One region of the Nesterenkonia sp. HG001 genome, then DNA from elsewhere that is predicted to be linked to it. Evidence: riboswitches for the same ligand, from Rfam matches in the RefSeq annotation. Region 1 holds a riboswitch; each other region holds the start of a gene.
The links. A riboswitch is a leader RNA that binds a small molecule or an ion and turns the genes downstream of it on or off. The one in region 1 is predicted to bind thiamine pyrophosphate.
Positions count from the first base shown of each region.

Region 2: it holds a riboswitch for thiamine pyrophosphate, as region 1 does, so the genes downstream of both, thiC (phosphomethylpyrimidine synthase ThiC) here and ODE13_RS08030 (ECF transporter S component) in region 1, are expected to answer to the same signal.
Region 3: it holds a riboswitch for thiamine pyrophosphate, as region 1 does, so the genes downstream of both, thiO (glycine oxidase ThiO) here and ODE13_RS08030 (ECF transporter S component) in region 1, are expected to answer to the same signal.

Region 1 covers NZ_JAOSZD010000004.1:83,656-90,638, forward strand. Annotated here, with positions in the region: gene ODE13_RS08005 (Na+/H+ antiporter subunit D) at 1-458, shown strand, start outside; gene ODE13_RS08010 (Na+/H+ antiporter subunit E) at 455-1,120, shown strand; gene ODE13_RS08015 (monovalent cation/H+ antiporter complex subunit F) at 1,120-1,803, shown strand; gene mnhG (monovalent cation/H(+) antiporter subunit G) at 1,800-2,207, shown strand; gene ODE13_RS08025 (DUF4235 domain-containing protein) at 2,256-2,528, opposite strand; TPP riboswitch at 2,709-2,862, shown strand; gene ODE13_RS08030 (ECF transporter S component) at 2,959-3,612, shown strand; gene ODE13_RS08035 (ATP-binding cassette domain-containing protein) at 3,632-6,175, shown strand; gene ODE13_RS08040 (ABC transporter permease subunit) at 6,890-6,983, shown strand, end outside.
Region 2 covers NZ_JAOSZD010000004.1:337,389-344,371, reverse strand. Annotated here, with positions in the region: gene ODE13_RS09185 (alpha-keto acid decarboxylase family protein) at 1-885, opposite strand, end outside; gene ODE13_RS09180 (hypothetical protein) at 1,011-1,499, opposite strand; RNA gene ffs (signal recognition particle sRNA small type) at 1,574-1,670, opposite strand; tRNA gene ODE13_RS09170 (tRNA-Ser) at 1,823-1,907, shown strand; TPP riboswitch at 2,198-2,304, shown strand; gene thiC (phosphomethylpyrimidine synthase ThiC) at 2,346-4,094, shown strand; gene ODE13_RS09160 (O-methyltransferase) at 4,098-4,871, opposite strand; gene ODE13_RS09155 (dihydrofolate reductase family protein) at 4,983-5,570, opposite strand; gene ODE13_RS09150 (acyltransferase) at 5,961-6,908, shown strand.
Region 3 covers NZ_JAOSZD010000006.1:218,826-225,808, reverse strand. Annotated here, with positions in the region: gene ODE13_RS12155 (ABC transporter substrate-binding protein) at 1-244, shown strand, start outside; gene ODE13_RS12150 (substrate-binding domain-containing protein) at 241-1,653, shown strand; gene ODE13_RS12145 (sugar ABC transporter permease) at 1,650-2,612, shown strand; gene ODE13_RS12140 (carbohydrate ABC transporter permease) at 2,609-3,481, shown strand; TPP riboswitch at 3,497-3,603, shown strand; gene thiO (glycine oxidase ThiO) at 3,593-4,816, shown strand; gene thiS (sulfur carrier protein ThiS) at 4,822-5,061, shown strand; gene ODE13_RS12125 (thiazole synthase) at 5,088-5,879, shown strand; gene moeB (molybdopterin-synthase adenylyltransferase MoeB) at 5,872-6,983, shown strand, end outside.

The DNA of each region.
Region 1 (6,983 bases):
TGGTCGGCTCTGTGGTGACCTCGCTGCTGACTCTGCTGGCCGTGGCACGGATCTGGGCGCGTGCGTTCTGGCGCAAGGCCGAGGACGCAGACTCCCCGGACCGGCTGCTGATGTCGAAGACGTTGGCGCACGCGCGGGCGGCGAACAAGCGGCTGCTGCCGATGTCGGTGGTGGCGCCGACCGCCCTGCTGGTGACGATGTCCTTGGCGTTCACCGTGTTCGCCGGGCCGCTGATGTCCTTCTCCCGTGCGGCCGCCCAGGACATGTACGAGCGCACCCCCTACCTTGAGGCGGTGCTGGGGGAGGAGCGCGTGGACGGGGTCCGCGAGGAGCTGGAGGACCTGGCCTCGCAGATACCTGACTTAGACACCGGCGACGGCGGCTCCGACGAGTTCGCCCCGGTGCGGACCTCTTTGGAGCCTGAAGACGAGTCGGCGCAGGAGGCTGATGACCGATGAAGCGACCCCGGACCCCGCTGCCGCTCGAGCTGCCGCTGATCGCCTTCCTCAGCTTTCTCTGGATGGCGATGTGGCAGGACTTCACCCTGGGCACTCTGATCGTCGGGGCCGTGCTGGGCACCGCCGTGGTGCGGCTGTTCTACCTGCCGCCGCTGCGCGGCTCGGGGCGGATCAACATCTGGTGGGTGCTGGTCTTCACGGTCCGTTTCCTGGCGAAGATGGTGGCCGCCTCCTTCCAGGTGGCCTGGATCGCCGTCGTGCGCGGACCGAAGGTGCGCAACTCGATCATCTCGGTGCAGCTGCGCAGCCATGACGACTTCATCGTCACGGTGACAGGCCACGCGCTGGCACTGGTGCCCGGCTCGCTGGTGATCGATGTGGATCGCACCACGGCGACCCTGTACCTGCACTGCCTCAACGTCACCGACGACCACGACGCCGAGCGCATCCGGCAGGATGCCCTGCGCACTGAGGCACTGGTGCTCCGCAGCTGCGGGAACCGATCGGAGCTGGCGGTGGTGAAGGCCGAGAAGCGGCTGGGCCGCGTCAGTGGCTTCTCCAAGACGGAGCGCGATCAGGCGATCCCGACGCGTTCTGCGGCTCCGTCGTCCGCGATGCTCGGTCGCGGCCCCGCCGGCGCCTCAGAGGAGGGAGGGCGCTGATGCTGACCTACGCCTACTGGATCTCCCAGGCGCTGCTGACGGTGGCTGTGCTCTGCTCTGTCTTCCGCGTGTTCCGGGGGCCATCGGTGCTGGATCGGGTGATCAGTGTGGACGTCATCCTGATCATCGTCTCCTCGATGCTGATCACGGACATGGTCGCCCGAGGGCACCAGGACTTCATCCTCTTCGTCGTGGCCACCGCCGTGATCGGTTTCCTCGGGGCCGTGGCGATCGCCCGGTATGTGGCGGTGCGTCGGCCGGAGGATCCCGGGGCGAGCGTGCTCACCGGGGCGCTGCCGCAGGCGGCCACGAGCTCCGGCGGGCCTTCGGGCGCACCGGACGGCGCGGATGCCGGGCCTGGGAGCGGTGGGAGCCCCGCCGGCTCCGGCGTGCCGGGCGCCGCACCCTCGGGTGATGGTGGCGCCATGGACGGTGGGCGGGCGCCGTATGCGGCCAGCCCCTCGCGGCTCGCCGGCATGGACCCGGTGGATCCCCACGGCGGCACTCTTGCTCCCCGCGGCTACGGGGAGGATGAGGACCCGGCGACCTCGTGGTTCCACGAGCTGACCCGTTCCGGCTTCACCACGCGTCGTCGCCGTGCGGCGGAGGAAGAGGGTCAGGACGAGGCTGAGGAGCCCTCTGGAGAGACTCCCGACCAGGCGCCGGGGGAGGGAGCACGATGATGGACCTTCTGGACGCGGAGCTGATGGATCAGATCCTTGATGCCGTGGCCGCCGTCTTCCTGGTGATCGGTGGGCTGATGTCGCTGGCGGCCGGGATCGGACTCGTGCGGCTGCCGGATCTGCACTCACGGATGCATGCGGCCACGAAGCCTCAGGTCCTCGGCCTGCTGAGTCTGCTGCTGGCCGCGGCGATCACCTGGCGCAGCTGGAGCGGCGTCGTGCTCGTCCTGCTCGCCTGGGGTCTGCAGATCCTCACCGCCCCGGCGAGCGCCCATGTGGTGGGGCGCGCCGGGTACCGGACGAAGCACTTTAAGTCCGAGCAGCTGGCGCAGGACGAGCTGGCCCGGGCAGTGGACCGGATCTCGCGGGGCCATGGAGCCCGCCGGGAGATCGACGGGGGCTGAGACCTCCGACGGGGATCCGTGGTGTCGTGCCGTCCTGCTGCGCGCCGCTCAGACCTCAGCCTTATTCGCGTAGGCGGCCTTGATCTTCTTCACCGAGGCCTTGGCTCCGCGCTGGGACAGCACTTGAACGCCTGCGGAGATGGCGGCGGAGGAGATGGCGAAGACCAGGGCCTTCTGCAACGAGATGTCCTCTTCCTCGCTGGCCCGGGGAGTGTCCTCGCCGGTGGCCTGCCGCCAGGCGAACTCGAAGGCCTTGGTGGCGGCGTAGCCGCCGGCCAGGGAGATTCCGGTGGTCAGCAGCTTGTCCATGATCTTGTCCATCGGCACTCCTGAGGATTCGGATGTGGGATTCGGATGTAGGGGTTCTCACGCGAGTCTGGCACAGGGCGACGTCGGCGTCCCGCTCGAGGGCGGGGCTCATCGGTGACCTGCTCAGCCTCCAGCCTAGCGGGCCGGGCCGCCAGGAGGGAGGGGGATGCGCTACTGTGGGGCACGTCATTCGAGACACGACAGGGGAGCGCTCCCCGTCGCCCCCTGCGGGAGACGGAATGCGCTGAGAGTGGGCTGACGGCCCAGACCCTCGAACCTGATCAGGACAACCCGGGCGCGATGCCGCCCGATCAACGCCTGCGAAGGAAGTCGAGCTGTCCTCGGATGCCGGACCTGCACGCCGTCATCGGCTGTCCGCGGCGGCAGGTACGGCTCCCTCCCTGCGTGCTCGTGGTCCACGCTCGTCACACGAGGGAGCATCATGAGCAGCACGCACCGCACCACTGCACCGGCACGCGCGGGGACCCGGCCGCGGACCTTCCGCTGGTCGGTCTCCGACATCGTCGTCGCCTCCACCCTGGCGGTGGCCTCCGGGGTCATCTTCTGGGGATGGAACCTCAGCTACCACGTCGTCGGCGGGCTCTTCGCCGCCTACCCGCCGGCCGCGACCCTGGTCCACGGCATGTGGCTCTTCCCCGCGGTGCTGGGGATGCTGATCATCCGCAAGCCCGGTGCCGCGATCTACTGCGAGATGGTCGCCGCCGTGGTCTCCGCCCTGCTGGGCTCCCAGTGGGGGCTGACCGTGCTGTCCTCCGGCTTCGTGCAGGGGCTCGGCGCGGAGCTGATCTTCCTGGCGTTCCTGTACCGCCGGTACACGCTGGAGGTCGCGATGCTCGCCGGCGCGCTCTCCGGGTTCTTCGGCGGAGCGACCTATCACTGGATCATCCCCATGTACGCCTACGCGCCGTTGGAGACCTTCATCCACATCGGCTGCTTCACGCTCTCCGGGGCGATCATCGCCGGGCTGCTCTCCTGGCTGGCTACCCGCGGGCTGGCGGCCACCTCGGTGTTGGGCCCGCTGGCCTCCCGCCGGGCGCATCAGGAGCCGGTGCTGCGCCGTCGTCGTGAGGGCTGAGCCGATGGCGCAGGACCGCATGACGACGTCGGCGCGCCCTCCCGGGAGACTCGCCGGCGGTGCCGCCGTCGAGGTCCGCGGCTGGCGCTATCAGCATGCCGACCGGCCCGCCCCTGCCGTGGACGGGCTCGACCTTCACCTGGACCGGGGGGAGAAGGTGCTCCTGGTGGGGGCCTCCGGGGCCGGGAAGTCCACCCTGCTCCACGGGCTGGCCGGAGTGCTCCATGATGAGGAGGCCGTCTCCTCCGGTGAGTTGCTGATCGACGGGCTCGCCCCGGAGCAGGCCCGCGGCCGGATGGGTCTGATGCAGCAGGACCCGGAGTCCCAGGTGGTGCTCTCTCGGATGGGTGACGACGTCGCCTTCGCCCCGGAGAACCTCGCCGTGCCTGCGGACCAGATCTGGGACCGGGTGCGACAGGTGCTGGTGGAGACCGGCCTGGCCGGCTCGGGGGAGCAGGCCCAAGCACTGCTGGACCATCCCACCGCGCGGCTCTCCGGCGGGCAGAAGCAGCGGCTGGCGCTGGCCGGGATCCTGGCCATGCGCCCGGCCCTGCTGCTCCTCGACGAGCCCACCGCCAACCTGGACCCCGACGGCACCCGAAGAGTGCGGGACGCGGTCATCGAAGCCTCCGCGCGCCAGGGATCCACCCTGCTGGTGGTGGAGCACCGGCTGTCCACCTGGGCGGACCATGTGGACACTCTGATCGTGCTCGACACCGCCGGAGGCGTGCGCCACCGGGTACCCGCCGGGCGGATCCATGACGACGCCGATCTGCGGGCGGATCTGGTGGAGCTCGGGCTCTGGGTGCCGGGCCATGATCCGGTCCCGGACCTGCTTCTGGACACCGATGCCGGTGCCCAGCCTGAGGGCGCCACGGCGGGGCCCGAGGCCCTGAGGCCCCGGGTCCTGCTGACCGGACGGGAGCTCGCCGTCTCCCGGGAGAGGCCGCGGCGCCGTCAGTCCCGCCGTCCGGCACCGGTGCTTCAGGGGATCGACGTCGACCTCCCTGCCGGCCGGGCGCTGGGTATCACCGGTCGCAACGGGGCGGGGAAGTCGACCCTGCTGCTGAGTCTGGCCGGGCTGATCCCCGTCCACGAGGGCGAGCTCGTCGCCACCGGAGAGCTCAAAGGGCCGCGTGGCGAGGCCCTGACGGATGACCCGCACCGCTGGCGCTCGGCGGATCTGGTGGCTCGGCTCGGGATGGTGTTCCAGGAGCCGGAGCATCAGCTCGTCCGGCCCACGGTCCGCGAGGAGCTTGCGCTCGGCGCCCGGCAGGCACGGCAGCCCGGCGAGGACGCTCCGCTGTTCACCTCAGAGGACGTCGAGCACCGCGTGGCTCGGCTGCTCACCCGGCTGGGACTGGCGCATCTGGCGGAGGTCAACCCGTTCACCCTCTCCGGTGGGGAGAAGCGTCGGCTCTCCGTGGGCACGGTGCTCGCCGCCGGGCCGGAGGTCCTCATGCTGGACGAGCCGACGTTCGGGCAGGACGCCCACACCTTCGCCGCACTGATCCGACTGCTGCGCGAGCACCTCGACGACGGGGGCACCGTGGTGGCGGTGACCCATGACGAGGCGTTCCTGCGTGCTCTACAGGCCGAGGAGATGCCGCTGCGTCCTGAGGCGACCGGGCAGGCCGCCGCGGAGGACGCGCTCGAGGAGGAGGCGCTCGAGGAGGACGACTGCGCTGACGGGCGGACGCCGCGTGACGGCGTCGTCGACCACCGGGCCTCCCGACCGCGCGGCACCGCCGCCCCGATGCTGACCGGGGTGCGCTCCGAGTCTCGACTCGGGGGCGCCAACGCGCTGGCGAAGCTGTTCGCGGTGCTGCTGGTGACGGCCGCGCTGGTCTCCACCATGGACTGGGTCAGCTCCTCGGTGGTGATCGTGGCGAGCTTCCTGCTCCTGCCGTGGGCCGGACTGCGGCTGGGCCAGTTCCTGCTGCGGATCTGGCCCTTCGCGATCGGATCCGTGGTGGCCGTCTGGGGCACGGCGATCGCTGCTGAGGAGTCCGGGGCGGTGCTGCTGGACCTCGGATTCACCACGGTCAGCGAGGGCTCGGTGGAGCTGGGCATCGCGATGGGGGCCCGTGCGCTCGCCGTGGTGCTGCCCTCAGTGATCATCTTCTCCACCACGGATCCCACCGATCTGGCCGACTCGCTGGCCCAGCAGATGCGCCTGCCCGCGCGGTTCGTGCTCGGGGCGCTGGCGGCGATGCGGCTGCTGGGGCTGCTCGCCGAGCACTGGACCACCATCGGGCTGGCGCGGCGGGCGCGCGGCGTGGGCACACAGGGCGGGCTCCTGGGCAAGGTCCGGGCGACCTGCTCACAGGCCTTCGGGCTGCTGGTGCAGGCGATCCGGGTGGCCACCCGGCTGGCGGTGACCATGGAGTCCCGCGGCTTCGGTGCGTCCTCAGGTGCCTCCGGGCCTGCGCCGGCCCGGACCTGGGCCCGCCCGGCGAGCTTCAGCGTCGTCGACATCCCTGTGGTGCTGGGCGGTGCGCTGCTGGCCGTCGGGGCGTTGGCGGTTGCGGTGCTCAGCGGTCACTGGAACCCGGCCTGGTGATCGCCGATCGACAGGCCACCGCCGGGGCGCGATCGTCACATTGTGTCTTTTTTCTTGGGTGCGCCCTGCGTGCCGGACCGGAGAAGCGACGTCTGACCATGTGACGCCCGGGTCACCAGCGTGTGACGGCTCGCCCCGTGCCCGGGGAGCCCACCATCGCCGGGCCACCTCTGGTCGGTGCTTCTCGACCCCAGAATCACGCGGAACTTTGAAAGATGTGTTGCAGGTCTCCGACGATGCTGGCATGTTTCGCACAGGGTGACTCCTGAGCCGTGACAGTAGATGGAAAATCGGTATGGATGACACTCCTGCTTCCTCCATCACCGAAACTCATGCGGCTGACCTCCGTCATCCCTGCTCAGACGGGCCCGTCCACGCGTAGGGTGGGCATCACCTTGTTCAGATGTTAGATACGTCACTTGAGCTGATCGCACCGGCGCCGAGACGACATCACGAGATTCACCGTCCGATGGCCTGGCCCGTCCCCTGGGATGTCCGGGTCGGGCGCCGGAGCCTTCTGCTCGAGCGACGACGAATCGCTGCCGCCGGATGGCGGACTGCGTCATGTGAGGAACGCCCGTCCGTGAGTACGTCGACCATCAGCCCCCGGGGCGCCCCGGCTGAGCGAACTGCCCAGCCCGCCGCCCCAGCCGCGCCAGGACTCGCCCGTCGTCCCTGCCGCCGCCACGGGGGCCCACTGCAGGAGGGGCCACCGTGCTGAAGTTTCTCTCCCTGCGCCTGGTGCGCTACGCCGTGATGACTTTCGCGGTGACCTCGCTGTCCTATCTGATGGCCGTCAGCTTCTTCA
Region 2 (6,983 bases), 250 kb from region 1:
CAGTGCGTCCGCACCTTCGATGACGTCCCTGACTCGCTGCTGCGAGGCCGCCCCGGAGTAGATGCCGACGAAGTTCTCATCGGACTCGTCCACCAGGGTCTTGCCCCAGGCCAGAGTCGCGAAGGGCAGGTTCGAGTCGGCGAGGAAGGAGGCGAGCTCCTCGGTGGCACCGAGCCGGTGGACCAGCAGATCCGCCAGCACGGCGATGCGCCGGCCGGGCAGGAAGCGGCGCAGCGCCTCCTCGAAGGCGGCCTCCGCACCGGGGGTGGTCACCGGCAGGTCGGTGGTCAGCGACTCCGACGGAGGGAAGGCGGGGACCGCGGCGACGTCGGCGGCCAGCATCAGATAGCCGGGGCGACGACGGAAGACGACGTCGCGCAGGACTCGGTCGATCTCCCAGGTGGCGGTGGCAGCATCGAGATCGGCGTGGGCGCAAGTGACCTCCTCGGCCATGCGCAGGAAATGCTTGAAGTCGCCGTCGCCCAGCGAGTGATGGATCTTGCGTCCGGACGCCTGCGTCTCCTTCGGTGGGGCGCCGACGATCTGCACCACTGGCACTGACTCGGCGTAGGAGCCGGCCAGGGCGTTGATCGCGGAGAGCTCACCGACGCCATAGGTGGTCAGGAAGGCACCGATCCCGCGGATGCGCGCGTAACCGTCGGCGGTGTAGCCGGCATTGAGCTCATTGGCGGAGCCGACCCATCGGATGTCCCGGTGGGCGACCACGTGGTCCAGGAAATGCAGGTTGAAGTCACCGGGGACGCCGAAGAGCTCGGTCAGGCCCAGCTCGGCGAGCCGGTCGAGCAAGTAGTCGCCGATCGTGTAGCCCGGCGTGCTCGGGCTCGGAGACGAAGCCGGAGCCTCAGGGGTGGAGTTCTCGGACACGTGGTCAGCCTTCCGGTCATGGCGGTCCGCCTTGTGGGCGTCCGCCGCATTGAAGAGGTCGGTGCGTCCCGGATCACAGGATGCGCCTGCCCCATTGTCCAGGAAGTCCGGAGGTCCCGCGCGCGTCAGCCGGGGGTGCCCTGCCCGCCCGCCTGTCGGCGCTCCATCTCAGCGATCCTCCAGGTGGCGACACCTCCGGCCACTGCCAGCACCACCCGCGGTGCGGGGACACGGAGCCGGCGCAGCCCTGACTCCAGTGCCGTGTCTGCCCAGAGGCCCGTGCGCATCACGCCATAGACGGCACCTCCGAAGAATCCGGCGGCAGCCAGGCGGACGGCCAGCGGGGCCTCGACCTCCGCCTCGATTCGAGAGGGCTCGGCTCGCTCGTCGCTCTCCAGCCCAGTCTTCCGGGCGATCCGCTGCGCCTGCTCGGGACAGAGAAACATCCCCGCCATCGTGATCGAGGGGGCCCAGACGATGGTCTCTCGCAGCCAGCGCGGGTAGCGACGGACGGGGATGAGGGCGACGGCGCCGCTCGCCAGGCCCTGGCCGATGGGACCCCGGCAGATCTGGAGCAGCGGAGACGGTGTGCGTCGAGGCGTGGGATCAGTCATGTGCTCCACGCTAAGGAGGAGGCACGGCGTCGTCATCATCCCGGAGGGGGAGTTCGTGATTCCGCCCGGAGGCATGAGGAGGCCCCACGTGCACCTGCCAGAGCCCGCCTACCCTTGCTACCTTCCGGTCCTGGGGGAGTTCAGCAGGATGACACCACACGTGGGGCCGGCAACCATGGTAGCCCGCAGGGCTCCGCACGCGCCAGCTGAGCTCCCGCCGAAACCCTGATCCGGGCACGATGTGCATTTTCCTGCCGTTCTCCGCTAGCATGGAGTCTGCTCTCGCGACGCCGGGTGTTCGCACCCGCAGATCGAGCGCTGAAGGAGGATTCGCCTAGCGGCCTATGGCGCACGCTTGGAACGCGTGTTGGGTTCACGCCCTCGGGGGTTCAAATCCCCCATCCTCCGCCCACAGCACGAGGCCCCCGCTCATCTGAGCGGGGGCCTCGTCGCGTCTGCGGTGCTGTCTCCTCTCCCGGCGTCAGCGCTTCTCCGCACCCCACACCTCTCGAGTGGCCACGTCTGACGGCATCTGCCTGGGGCACGCCGACGAGCACCTCCAGATGCCGTGATTCGCGGCCGCTGGATGCACCCAGGACACGTGACGCGCACACCCGACGCGCACACCCGACGCGCTCCCGTCCTCCCAGGTCACGCGTCATATGCCGACGTCCGCGCCGTGCAGTGGGCTACGCTCGACGAGTCCACACGGGTGCCCCTGCAGGGGCTGAGATCAGGCGATGCACGCCTGGACCGTCGAACCTGACCGGGTCATGCCGGCGTAGGAAGTGAGGGCTCATCATGAGCGATTTCTCTCAGCACACCTCTGTCTCCACCTCCCCCACCATGGAGGTCCACCCTGCCCACGAACGAGCGAGCGTCAGCGACAGCGAGGGCCTGGAGGTCCCCGTGACCCGGGTTCACCTCCATGATGCCCCGGACGGTTCCGTCCACGAGCCTGTGGACGTCTACCGGACCGCAGGTCCCGGGGGCGACCCCCTCGAGGGCCTGCCGCCGTTCCGTGACCCATGGATCACGGCGCGCGGTGACACCGCCACGTACGAAGGCCGGGGCCGCCGCCTCAGCGACGACGGCCGCTCAGCCGTCCGCCGCGGGGCCTCCACGGAGGAGTGGAGGGGACGACGTCCCGCCCCGCGGAGAGCCGCCGAGGGGCGCAGGGTCACGCAAATGCACTATGCCCGCCGCGGCATCATCACCGAGGAGATGCGCTTCGCCGCGCTGCGCGAGGGCTGCGAGCCGGAGATGGTCCGCCGCGAGGTGGCCGCCGGTCGGGCCATCATCCCAGCCAACATCAACCACCCCGAGTCCGAGCCGATGGTCATCGGCCGGGAGTTCCTGGTGAAGATCAACGCCAACATCGGCAACTCGGCGGTCACCAGCTCGATCTCCGAGGAGGTGGACAAGCTGCGGTGGGCCACCCGCTGGGGCGCCGACACCGTCATGGATCTCTCCACCGGTGATGACATCCACACCACCCGGGAGTGGATCCTGCGGAACGCTCCGGTGCCGATCGGCACGGTGCCCATCTATCAGGCCCTGGAGAAGGTCCACGGCGACGCCTCCGCCCTGAGCTGGGAGGTCTTCCGGGACACGGTGATCGAGCAGTGCGAGCAGGGTGTGGACTACATGACCGTCCACGCCGGCGTGCTGCTGCGTCATGTGCCGCTGACCGCGGAGCGCGTCACCGGGATGGTCTCCCGGGGCGGCTCGATCATGGCCGGCTGGTGCCTGGCCCATCACCAGGAGAACTTCCTCTACACCCACTACGACGAGCTCTGCGAGATCTTCGCCGCCTACGACGTCGCCTTCTCTCTGGGCGACGGGCTGCGCCCCGGGTCCATCGCCGACGCGAACGACGAGGCACAGTTCGCCGAGCTGGACACCCTGGCGGAGCTGACCCGGCGCGCCTGGGGTCACGATGTGCAGGTGATGGTCGAGGGTCCGGGCCACATCCCGCTGCATCTGGTGCGCGAGAACGTGGAGCGTCAGCAGGAGCTCTGCCACGGAGCCCCGTTCTACACGCTGGGACCGCTGGTCACCGACATCGCACCAGGCTATGACCACATCACCAGCGCGATCGGCGCCACGGAGATCGCCCGCTACGGCACGGCGATGCTCTGCTATGTCACACCCAAAGAGCATCTGGGCCTACCGAATCGCGAGGACGTCCGGGCCGGAGTGATCACCTATAAGATCGCCGCCCATGCCGCCGACCTCGCGAAGGGCCACCCGGCGGCCCAGAGCCGTGATGATGCGCTCTCGAAGGCCCGGTTCGAGTTCCGCTGGAAGGATCAGTTCGCCCTCTCCCTGGATCCCGAGACCGCGCAGGCCTTCCATGACGAGACCCTGCCCGCCGAGCCGGCGAAGACTGCGCACTTCTGCTCGATGTGCGGGCCGAAGTTCTGCTCCATGCGGATCTCCCAGGACATCCGTGACGAGTTCGGCTCGGCGGAGGATCAGCGACGCATCGTCGCCGAGGGCATGGCTGCCAAGAGCCGGGAGTTCACGGCCTCCGGCGGCAGCGTGTACCTGCAGCCAGACATCCCGGTGGCACCGCCGGTGCCGGAGTCCTGACCCTCAGCCTCGGGTGACCACCGCCAGGCTGAACCCGTCCCAGCTCTTCGCCCCGACGGTCTGCACGGCCGTGGCCTCGAGCCGCGGATGCTCGCCCTGCATGGTGAGGAATCGCCGGATGCCCTGGATGTCTGGATCGTCGGAGTCCGCCTCGAGCACCCCGCCGTCGCGGACCACATTGTCCCCGATGATCACGGTGCCCGGCCGGACCATCTCCATCACCAGCTCCAGGTAGCGCGGGTTGCCGGCCTTGTCGGCGTCGAGGAACACCAGGTCGAAGGGCTCGCGCGCCCCAGTGCGGACCTCCTCCACCAGGGACTGCAGGGTCTGCTCCGCGGAGCCCAGGCGGATGTCCACCTTCTCCCCCACGCCGGCCGCGTCCAGGTTCGACCGGGCGACGGCGGCGTGGTGGGACTCGACCTCACAGGTGACGATGCCGCCGTCGTCGTCGAGGGCACGGGCCATCCACAGCGTGGAGAAGCCGGCCAGCGTGCCGACCTCAAGCACCTGCCGGGCCCCGGAGATCCGCACCATCAGCTCCAGATGCTTGCCCTGGGCAGCGGAGACCTCGATGGCCGGCAGCCCGCCCTCCTCCGCCCGGCGCTGGACTGCGGCGAACTCGGGCCCAGGGCGGACCACGGCCTGCTCCACATAGGCGTCGACGGCGGCGGCCTCTGGGGCCCCGACGTCGGGCCCGGGGCGGGCCAGCGATGAGCTCGGCGTCTCGGCGGCGGATGAGTGGTCGGCGGGGAGGCGCTCTGCGTCAGAAGTGTCCATGACCGCCACCCTAGAGCGGGCCGCTGACGCGCGGAAGACCCGACCTGCGCGGACGGGCCCAGAGACCTGATCTGGTGTCACCGTCTGCAGTCCACTTCGTCGGGTACCGGATCAGATCGCTCGACGGCGCACCGGATAGCGCAGATGAAGCACCCCGTCGCCCTGAACCACCACCTCAGGATCCTCCAGCAGGTGCTGTGCGTCCACGGGCCCGAAGTAGCGCTTGCCGGACCCGAACACGACAGGTGCGACGTCCATGCGCACCTCGTCGACCAGACCTGCGGCGAACACCTGGCCGCCGACGTCCCCGGCGGCGACCTCGACGGTGCGGTCACCCGCGCGCTCCTGCGCCGTCGCCATGGCGGCCTCGATGCCGTCGACGAATGAGAACGCCGCCTCGGGATACCATCCCTCGGGCCTGCCTCGGTGGGTCACGACGACGACATGGGGGACACCGGGAGGTGTTCCGTCCCAGCCATTCGTCATGTCGAAGACGTGGCGACCGACGATCGTCGCCCCGATCTGGTCCCAGTACGGCCGGACGTAGTCGTAGGACGTCTGCGACACCTTCAAGACGCCGCTCTCGTCCAACGGCACGTCACCGCTGAGCAACCAGTCGAACAGCGGCCCGGGCTGATCATTGGCGTCCGCGATGAAGCCATCTACCGAGACCGACGCGTACATCACTACTTCGCCCACGGGGCCCTCCTCCGCTGCGCGAGTGCTTCCAGGTTAACGTCTCGTGAGCTGTCTGTCCTAGAGGAGATCGATCGGTCCAGCGGGGTCGATCCCTAGTACGGTGGCGGCAAGACGGTGGGTGCGGACCAGCCGCTTCGGCGTGACGCCGATCAGCTGCTTGAAGGGCTGTGCCAGATGAGTGCCGCTGACACCGTCCGAGCCCCCTGTCCGAACTCGACTCGACCCGTCGACCCTTCCGCAGGTCAGCCGCGTCCAGGGAACATCCAGGTTTTCCCCGGGGTGGGCCGGTAGACTTTCTGAAGTCTGTCACCTCCCCGAGCCAGGAAACTGAGCACACCCATGCCCTCCCCCAGCAGCCCGACGACGGCGCCAGCCGTCACGAGCAGCCGCATGCAGTGGATGGACCTGCTGCGCGGCGTCGCGGTGATCCTGGTGGTGATCCTGCATGCCGCATCGATCCCGATGTCGACCGGCTCGGGCAGCCGTGAGTGGATCCTCGCCAACCGGTACCTGGAGCCCTTCCGGATGCCGCTGCTGATGTTCCTCTCCGGAATGCTGCTGCCACGTTCCCTGGCCAAACCGCTGCCGCAGTACCTGTGGGGCAAGTACGCGGCGATCGTCTGGCCCGCGGCGGTGTGGATGGTGCTCTACGGGGTCTTCGTCTACCGCAACGGGCCCTTCGAACTGACCTACTGGATCACCGGTGACTACCTGTGGTTCCTGCTCGCCCTGTGCCTCTGCTACGCCGCGGCCGCGGTGCTCCGGAAGGTACCTTTCCTGCTGGTTGCCGCGACGATGATGGTCGTCGTCGTGCTGGTGGAGGTTCCTTCGGGCCTTCCGCACAAGACCCTCTACTACGGGGCCTTCTTCTTCCTGGGCGCCTGGGCCGGACCGCGGGTGGAGCGCTGGGCCCGTGCCCCCTGGATGCTGGTGGCCGCGATGGCCGTCCTCGCTGCGGTGTTCTCCCACCTGGGCCGCGAGGATCACGCACTGCGGATGGGGACCTGGCAGGCCGCCGGGATCTCGCTGCTGGGCTTGGCGGTGATCCTCTGGCTGGCCCCGCGCATTCCGCAGGGCGCGGTCTCCCGCTTCTTCGAGTGGGCCGGGCGCAGCTCGATCGTGGTCTATGTGGCTCACTTCCCGATCCTGGTGATCATCCATCGGGTGCTCGCCGGCATGGAGGCCGCCCCGCTCTGGCACGTGGGGGTCACCACGGTCCTCGGCCTGGCGCTGACCCTGCTGATGGTGTGGCTGCGGCCCTGGACCTCCTGGCTGTACGTCTACCCGCGGCAGAAGCAGGTGACGCAACGGCTGCGGATGCGCGCCGCGCAGAGCTGAGGATCCCTGGTGAGGGGCCGCCCGGAGTCGGCGTTCGGCCCCGCCTCCGATCAAGTGCACGTGTCCCACCCAGAC
Region 3 (6,983 bases), on a different contig from region 1:
GCGGGGCGTGCCGCCGAACGCCGACGTCTTGGACGCGGTGCTCCCGGGCCTCACTGGTCTCGACGCTGACATCGCGGAGTTCCTGCGAGGCATGGAAGGGGAGGTGGGGGATCCGCCGCCCCTGCCGCCCTCTGGGGGAGCCGACTTCGGTCAGATCGTGCAGCGTTATGAGCTGGAGGTCTTCTTCGAGCGGCTGTCCCCTCGTCAGGCGGCGGAATCGATGGTGGAGGAGATGAGCGTGTGAGCGGGTACGGCACGAGTCAGGTGAGCAGAGATCCGAGACTAGGGGTCGATCGACGGACGTTCCTGCGGTTCGCCGGCGGAGTCGGGGCGGTCCTCCCGCTGGCGGCGCTGACCGGCTGCGGCGGTTCCGCGGCCGCAGAGGGCCACGTCATACGCATCGCCTACCAGCAGTTCGGCTCCGGCACGCTGTGGGAGGACTGGATCAACGCTGCGGCAGAGCGCTACACGAGCCAGCATCCTGATCGGATCGTCGAACTGGTGCCGATCGTCGCGGCAGAGAACGACTACTACACGAAGAACGAGCTGCTGATGTCCTCCCCGCGGACCTCGCCGGACGTCGCCTACGCGGACACCTTCATCCTGCTCTCCGACGTCGGGGCGGGCTATCTGCAGCCCGTCGACGAGTTCGTCGAACAGTGGGGCGACTGGCAGGAGATCGCCCAGGCCTCACGCGATGCGGTCAAGGCGGAGGACGGCCTCACCTACGCCGTCCCCACCCATACCGACACGCGAGCCATCTGGTTCAACAAGGAGGTCTTCGCCCAGGCCGGCCTCCCCGAGGAGTGGGCGCCGCAGGACTGGGCGGAGATCCTCGAGGCGGCCCGGACCATCAAGGCCGAGCTGCCCGACGTCGCGCCGATGGTCATCTACTCCGGAAAGCCCCAGGGGGAGAAGGCCTCCATGCAGGGATTCGAGATGCTGCTCTACGGCACCGCCTCCACCCTCTATGACGAGGACACCAGCCGGTGGGTGATCGGTTCCGCCGGGTTCCTGGAGTCGCTCCAGCTGCTGGAGACCGTCTTCGAGGAGGAGCTGACCCTCAGCCTCGCTCAGAACCTCGACCCCAACATCAGCGAGACCATCTATTCCCGGCTGCTGCCGGAGGCTCAGCTGGGAATGGTCATCGACGGCTCTTGGGTCTCCCAGAACTGGGTGGAAGGAGGCACCAGCCCCTGGCCGGAATGGACCGAGACCATGGGTCTGGCCCGGATGCCCACCCAGCACGGACAGGACCCCGGCTTCGTCACCCTCAGCGGCGGCTGGTGCCTGACCCTGCCGGAGTACTCCTCGGACCCGGAGATCGCCTTCTCCTTCATCGAAGCGCTCTGCGAGAAGGACGTGATGGTCGACTTCACCATCGCCAACAACTACATCACCGTCCGAGAAGACGTCGCCGCGGACGAGCGATACCAGAGCTACTCGCCCACCGCAGAGTTCTTCACCTCGCTGCTCGAGGGCGCCTATTACCGGCCTGCGCTGCCGGCCTATCCCGAGGTGTCCAACGCCATCCAGGAGGCCATGGAGGCCGTGATGACCCGATCCCAGACCCCTGAACAGGCGGCCGCCGCCTACGCGGCCGCCGTCACCGACATCGTCGGCCCTGAGAACGTGCAGGACGAGTCGTCATGAGCGCGCCGACCGCCACGCAGTCCCAGATCCATCGGCCCGACGCCGCCAGCGGCGAAGGAGGGCCTCCACGGCAGAATCGCACCATCGGGGACCGTCTCACGTTCGGCCGGGCCGTCCCCATGGTTCCCGCGCTGTCGCTGCTCGTGCTGTTCATGGCAGGCCCCATCCTGTACTCGCTCTGGCTGGCCTTCACCGACTCCGCGATCCGCGGCGAGGGGGCGGCGGAGACCTCCTTCATCGGGTTCGAGAACTTCACCGACGCCTTCACCGACTCGCAGTTCTGGAACTCGGTCGGGCTGACGCTCGTCTTCACCGTGGTGTCTGCGGTGATCGGCCAGAACCTCCTCGGGCTGTTCCTCGCACTGCTGATGGAGAAGGCCCACCGGGCAGTGACGTTCGTCATCACCGCCATCGTCATCGCGGCGTGGATCCTGCCCGAGGTCGTGGCCGGATACCTGCTCTACACCTTCTTCGCCGACGAGGGCAGCCTCAATGTGATCCTGGAGTCCATCGGGCTTCCGCAGCAGGACCTGCTCTTCAGCCTTCCGATCCTCGCAGTCGCCTTCGCGAACATCTGGCGGGGCACGGCGTTCTCCATGCTGGTCTACTCGGCGGCGCTGGGCAGCATCTCCGCGGAGATCCAGGAATCGGCGTCAGTGGACGGGGCCGGCCCTCTGCGCAGGTTCTGGTCGGTGACCCTGCCGCTGCTGCGCCCCGCCGTCGCCACCAACCTGATGCTCATCACCCTGCAGACACTGTCCGTCTTCGGGCTCATCTTCATCATGACCGGGGGAGGGCCCGCGCAGCAGAGCCAGACCCTGCCGCTCTACATGTATGAGCAGGCCTTCTCCTACGGGCAGCTCGGCTACGGAACCGCCGTGGCACTGCTGCTCCTGCTGATCGGCGCGGTCGCCTCGATCGCCTATCTGCGGCTGCTTCCCGAGGAGGACAAGCGATGACCACCACCTCAGCACGTCGGACCGCGCCGGCCAGGGGCGGCAAGGGCCGCAGGGCACGGACCACGGAGACGGCCTCGACACTCGTCATGGCGTTCATCGGGGCCATGTTCCTGATCCCTCTGCTCTGGGTGGGGCTCGCCGCCTTCGACACAGACGCGTCCCTCGCCGTCTCATGGCCGGAGCGATGGAGCCTCGGCAACTTCAGCGCCATCTGGAACGCCGAGACGACCTTCCGGCCGATCGCCAACTCGCTGATCCTGTGCGGCGGCGCCACTCTGGTGACCATGACCGCGGCGGTGCTGTGTGCGTACCCGATCTCGCGGTATCGGTTCCGTGGCAAGCGGTCCCTGCTGCTGACCATCATCTTCTCCACCGGCCTGCCCATCACAGCGATCATGATCCCCGTGTACTCGCTCTTCGTGCAGGTCAACCTCATCGACTCCATGTTCGGCGCGATCCTGTTCCTCGGCGCCTCCTCGCTGCCGTACGCCATATTCCTCACCAAGGGGTTCATGGATGCCGTGCCCATGGAGATCGAGGAGAGCGCCTGGACCGAGGGTGCCGGAGTCTATCGGACGCTGTGGGCCGTGGTGATGCCGCTGATGCGGTCAGGGCTCGGAGTGGCCACGATGTTCACCTTCGTCATGATGTGGGGGAACTTCTTCGTCCCCTTCATGCTGCTGCTCAGTCCGGACAACCTGCCGGCGGCCGTCACCCTCTATACGTTCTCCTCACAGTACGGCCAGGTCGCCTACGGCCAGTTGGCGGCGTTCTCGCTCTTCTACTCCCTGCCGGTGATCGTGCTCTACCTCTTCGTGGGCCGCAGCCTGGGGACCGGCTTCATCGCAGCGGGCGGAGTGAAGGGCTGACCCACTAGAATGGAACCTGCATTCCGTGGGAGCCCGGGCCGGCCGGGCTGAGAGGGCGAACCCGCCGACCACTCGGACTCGATGCGGATCATGCCGCCGTGAGGAGGAGCTGTGGGCGTCACTGTCGTGGGAGCCGGCGTCGTCGGGCTGCTGTCAGCCTGGCAGCTGAGGCGCGAAGGGCACGCGGTCACGCTGATCGCCCCCGAGATCGCCCGGGACGCCAGCTACGCCGCCGCCGGGATGCTGGCCCCGATCAGTGAGGTCCAGTACGGGCAGGACAGGCTCTATCCGCTGATGACCGCCGCCCGGGCCGAGTACCCGGCCTTCCTGGCCACGCTGGCCGCCGCCGTCGACGCCCCCACCGGGTGGCGGGAGAACGGCACCATCCTGCTGGCCGCGGACCGCTCCGACCGCGACGCCGTCGCCGACCTCGTCGCCGTCCAGCAGGCCCACGGCATGGCCGTGGAGCCGCTGACCTCCGGCCAGCTGCGCCGCCGCGAGCCCGCACTCGCCCCCGGCATCTCCAAGGGCTGGGACGTGCCCAGCGACCACCAGGTGGACCCCCGGATGCTGGCCAGCTGCGCGCTCGCCGCCCTCGAGAGTCCGCTGGATCCTGCTCGCTTCCCCGACGCCGGCCCGCCCGCCCGACGCGTGGAGGCGCGGGTCACCGCTGTCGGCGGCCCCGACGCGGAGGGCTCCCACACGCCCACCCTCGACGACGGCACGCAGCGCACCGCGCAGAAGGTCCTGCTGGTGCCCGGGCTCGGTTGCGCCGACATCGCCGGCCTGCCCGCACGCGCCCCGCTGGATCTGCGGCCCGTCCACGGAGACGTGCTGCGCCTGCGGGTGCGTCCCGGGCAGCTGCTCGCTGGGGAGGACCACGTCCTCGGCGCCACCGTCCGGGCCAAGGTCGCCGGCCGCAGCGTCTACCTGGTGCCACGGGCCGACGGCGGGCTGGTCATCGGCGCCTCCTCGCGAGAGGATGGCATGCCCGGCACCCACGCGGGCTCCGTGCAGGAGCTGCTCGACGACGCCGTCGCCGTGCTGCCCGCCGTCAAGGAGATGGAGCTGGAAGAGATCACCACCCGGGCCCGACCCGGCACCCCTGACGACATCCCCTACCTGGGCCGGCTGGAAGGGGCGCCCGACGTCGTCATCTCCACCGGATACTCTCGACACGGGATCCTGCTGGCACCGCTGGCCGCACGGTTGGCCGCCGCGCTGCTCAGCGACGACGGCGAGGCCGCACTGAGCGCGGCGGACCGGCAGATGCTCGCCCATATGAGCCCCACACGGTCGCTGACCGCACCAGAGATGACCCCCACAGGATTGTGAGACCCATGCTCACCGTGACCATCAACGAAGAAGACGTGAAGCTGCCCGAGGGGGCGACAGTCGTCGACGCCGTCGGGCAGACCACCGGGCGCGAGCTGAGCCCCGACGGCACCCCCGCCGACGGCGGCCGCCTGGGTGTGGCGGTGGCGATCAACGCCGCCGTCGTCCCGCGCAGCGCCTGGGCCGCCACCGTGCTGAGCCACGGCGAGGAGATTGAGATCGTCACCGCCGTGCAGGGCGGCTGAGCCGCCCCTGACCCGAAGAGAGCACCATGACCACAGCCACCACTCCTCCGTCCCTGCAGGTGGGCGACTACACCTTGCAGAACCGCCTCATCATGGGCACCGGCGGGATCACCGACCTGGACGCCCTGGAGCAGGCGCTGCTCGCCTCCGGCACCACGCTGACCACTGTGGCCATGCGCCGCTACAGCCCGGAGACCAAGACCAGCGTGTTCGCCATGCTCGAGCGGCTCGGCATCGACGTGCTGCCCAACACCGCCGGCTGCTACACCGTCAAGGACACGGTGCTCACCGCCGAGCTCGCCCGCGAGGCGCTCGAGACGAACCTCATCAAGATCGAGGTCATCGCCGATGAGCACACTCTGCTCCCTGACGTCATCGAAACCCTCGAGGCCACCGAGCAGCTCGCCGACCGGGGCTTCATCCCCATGGTCTACACCACCGATGATCCGGCCGCGGCCGTGCGCCTCGAGCAGGCCGGAGCCGCCGCCGTCATGCCCCTGGGGGCGCCCATCGGCACCGGGCTGGGCATCCTGAACCCGCACAACATCGAGCTCATCGCCTCCCGGGCGAACGTGCCGGTGGTGCTCGACGCCGGCATCGGCGCCGCCTCCGAGGCCGCGCTGGCCATGGAGCTCGGCTGCGACGCCGTGCTGGTCGCCTCCGCGGTCACCCGCGCCCAGCGGCCTTCCGACATGGCCCACGCCATGCGCCTGGCAGTCTCCTCCGGCTGGCTCTGTGCCGGTGCGGGGCGGATCCCCCGCCGCCGTCATGCCCTGGCCTCCTCCGCGATGGAAGGAAGGATCGACCCCGTTGACTGAGCTGAAAGATCTCTCGCAGACCCAGCTGGAACGGTTCCAGCGGCACTTCTCGCTGACCGGCTTCGGACCCGATGCGCAGCTGCGGCTGCTCGATGCCCGAGTGCTGGTCATCGGCGCCGGCGGCCTCGGCGCCCCGATCCTCACCTACCTGGCCGCCGCCGGGGTGGGGACCATCGACGTCGTCGACCATGACGTCGTGGACCGCTCCAACCTGCACCGGCAGGTCCTGCACTCGGAGGCCGGCATCGGCCGGCCGAAGACGGAGTCCGCCGCGGCGGTGATGCGCGGGCTGCACCCGGAGATCACCGTGCACGAGCACCGGGAGCCGATCACCGGCGAGAACGCGCTGGCGCTGGTGGAGCCGGTGGACATCGTGGTGGACGGCTCGGACAACTTCGCGACCCGCTACGTGGTCTCCGACGCCTGCGAGATCGCCGGCAAGCCGCTGGTCTACGGCTCCATCCTGCGCTTCGCCGGGCAGGTGAGCCTGTTCTGGTCGCGGCTTCCCTCGGGGGAGCGCGGCCCCACCTATCGGGACCTCTACCCCGAGGCCCCCGACGCCGGGGAGGTGCCCACCTGCGCCGAGGCCGGGGTGCTCGGTGTGCTGCCCGGTGTGATCGGCACGCTGATGGCCACTGAGACCATCAAGTTCCTGGCCGGAGTGGGTGACACCCTGCTCGGCCGGGTGATGACCTATGACGCGCTGACCGCCTCCTTCCGGGAGGTGCGGCTGCTGCCGGACCCGGACCGGGAGCCGGTCACCAGCATCGGCGCTGACGTCGCCGGACTGGGCGGCGGGCCCGGCGGTGGTGCGGCCTCCGCCGGAGCCGCCTGCGCGGTGGAGGAGGATCCCGCTCTGCACCCGGTGGAGGGCGAGACCGATCCCTACACCGGGCATCCCTTCGGTCCGGAGGACATCGGGATCCGCGAGCTGCAGGCCGCTGTCGAGGCCGGGCGGATCGCCGGCGTCGTCGACGTCCGGGAGCCGTGGGAGTACGCGGCCGGGCATGTGGAGGGAGCCGTCAACGTCCCGCTGGGCGAGCTGTGGCACGGCAGCGAGGTCCCCGGGATCGACGAGGCCAGCGAACAGCGACCCGTGGTGCT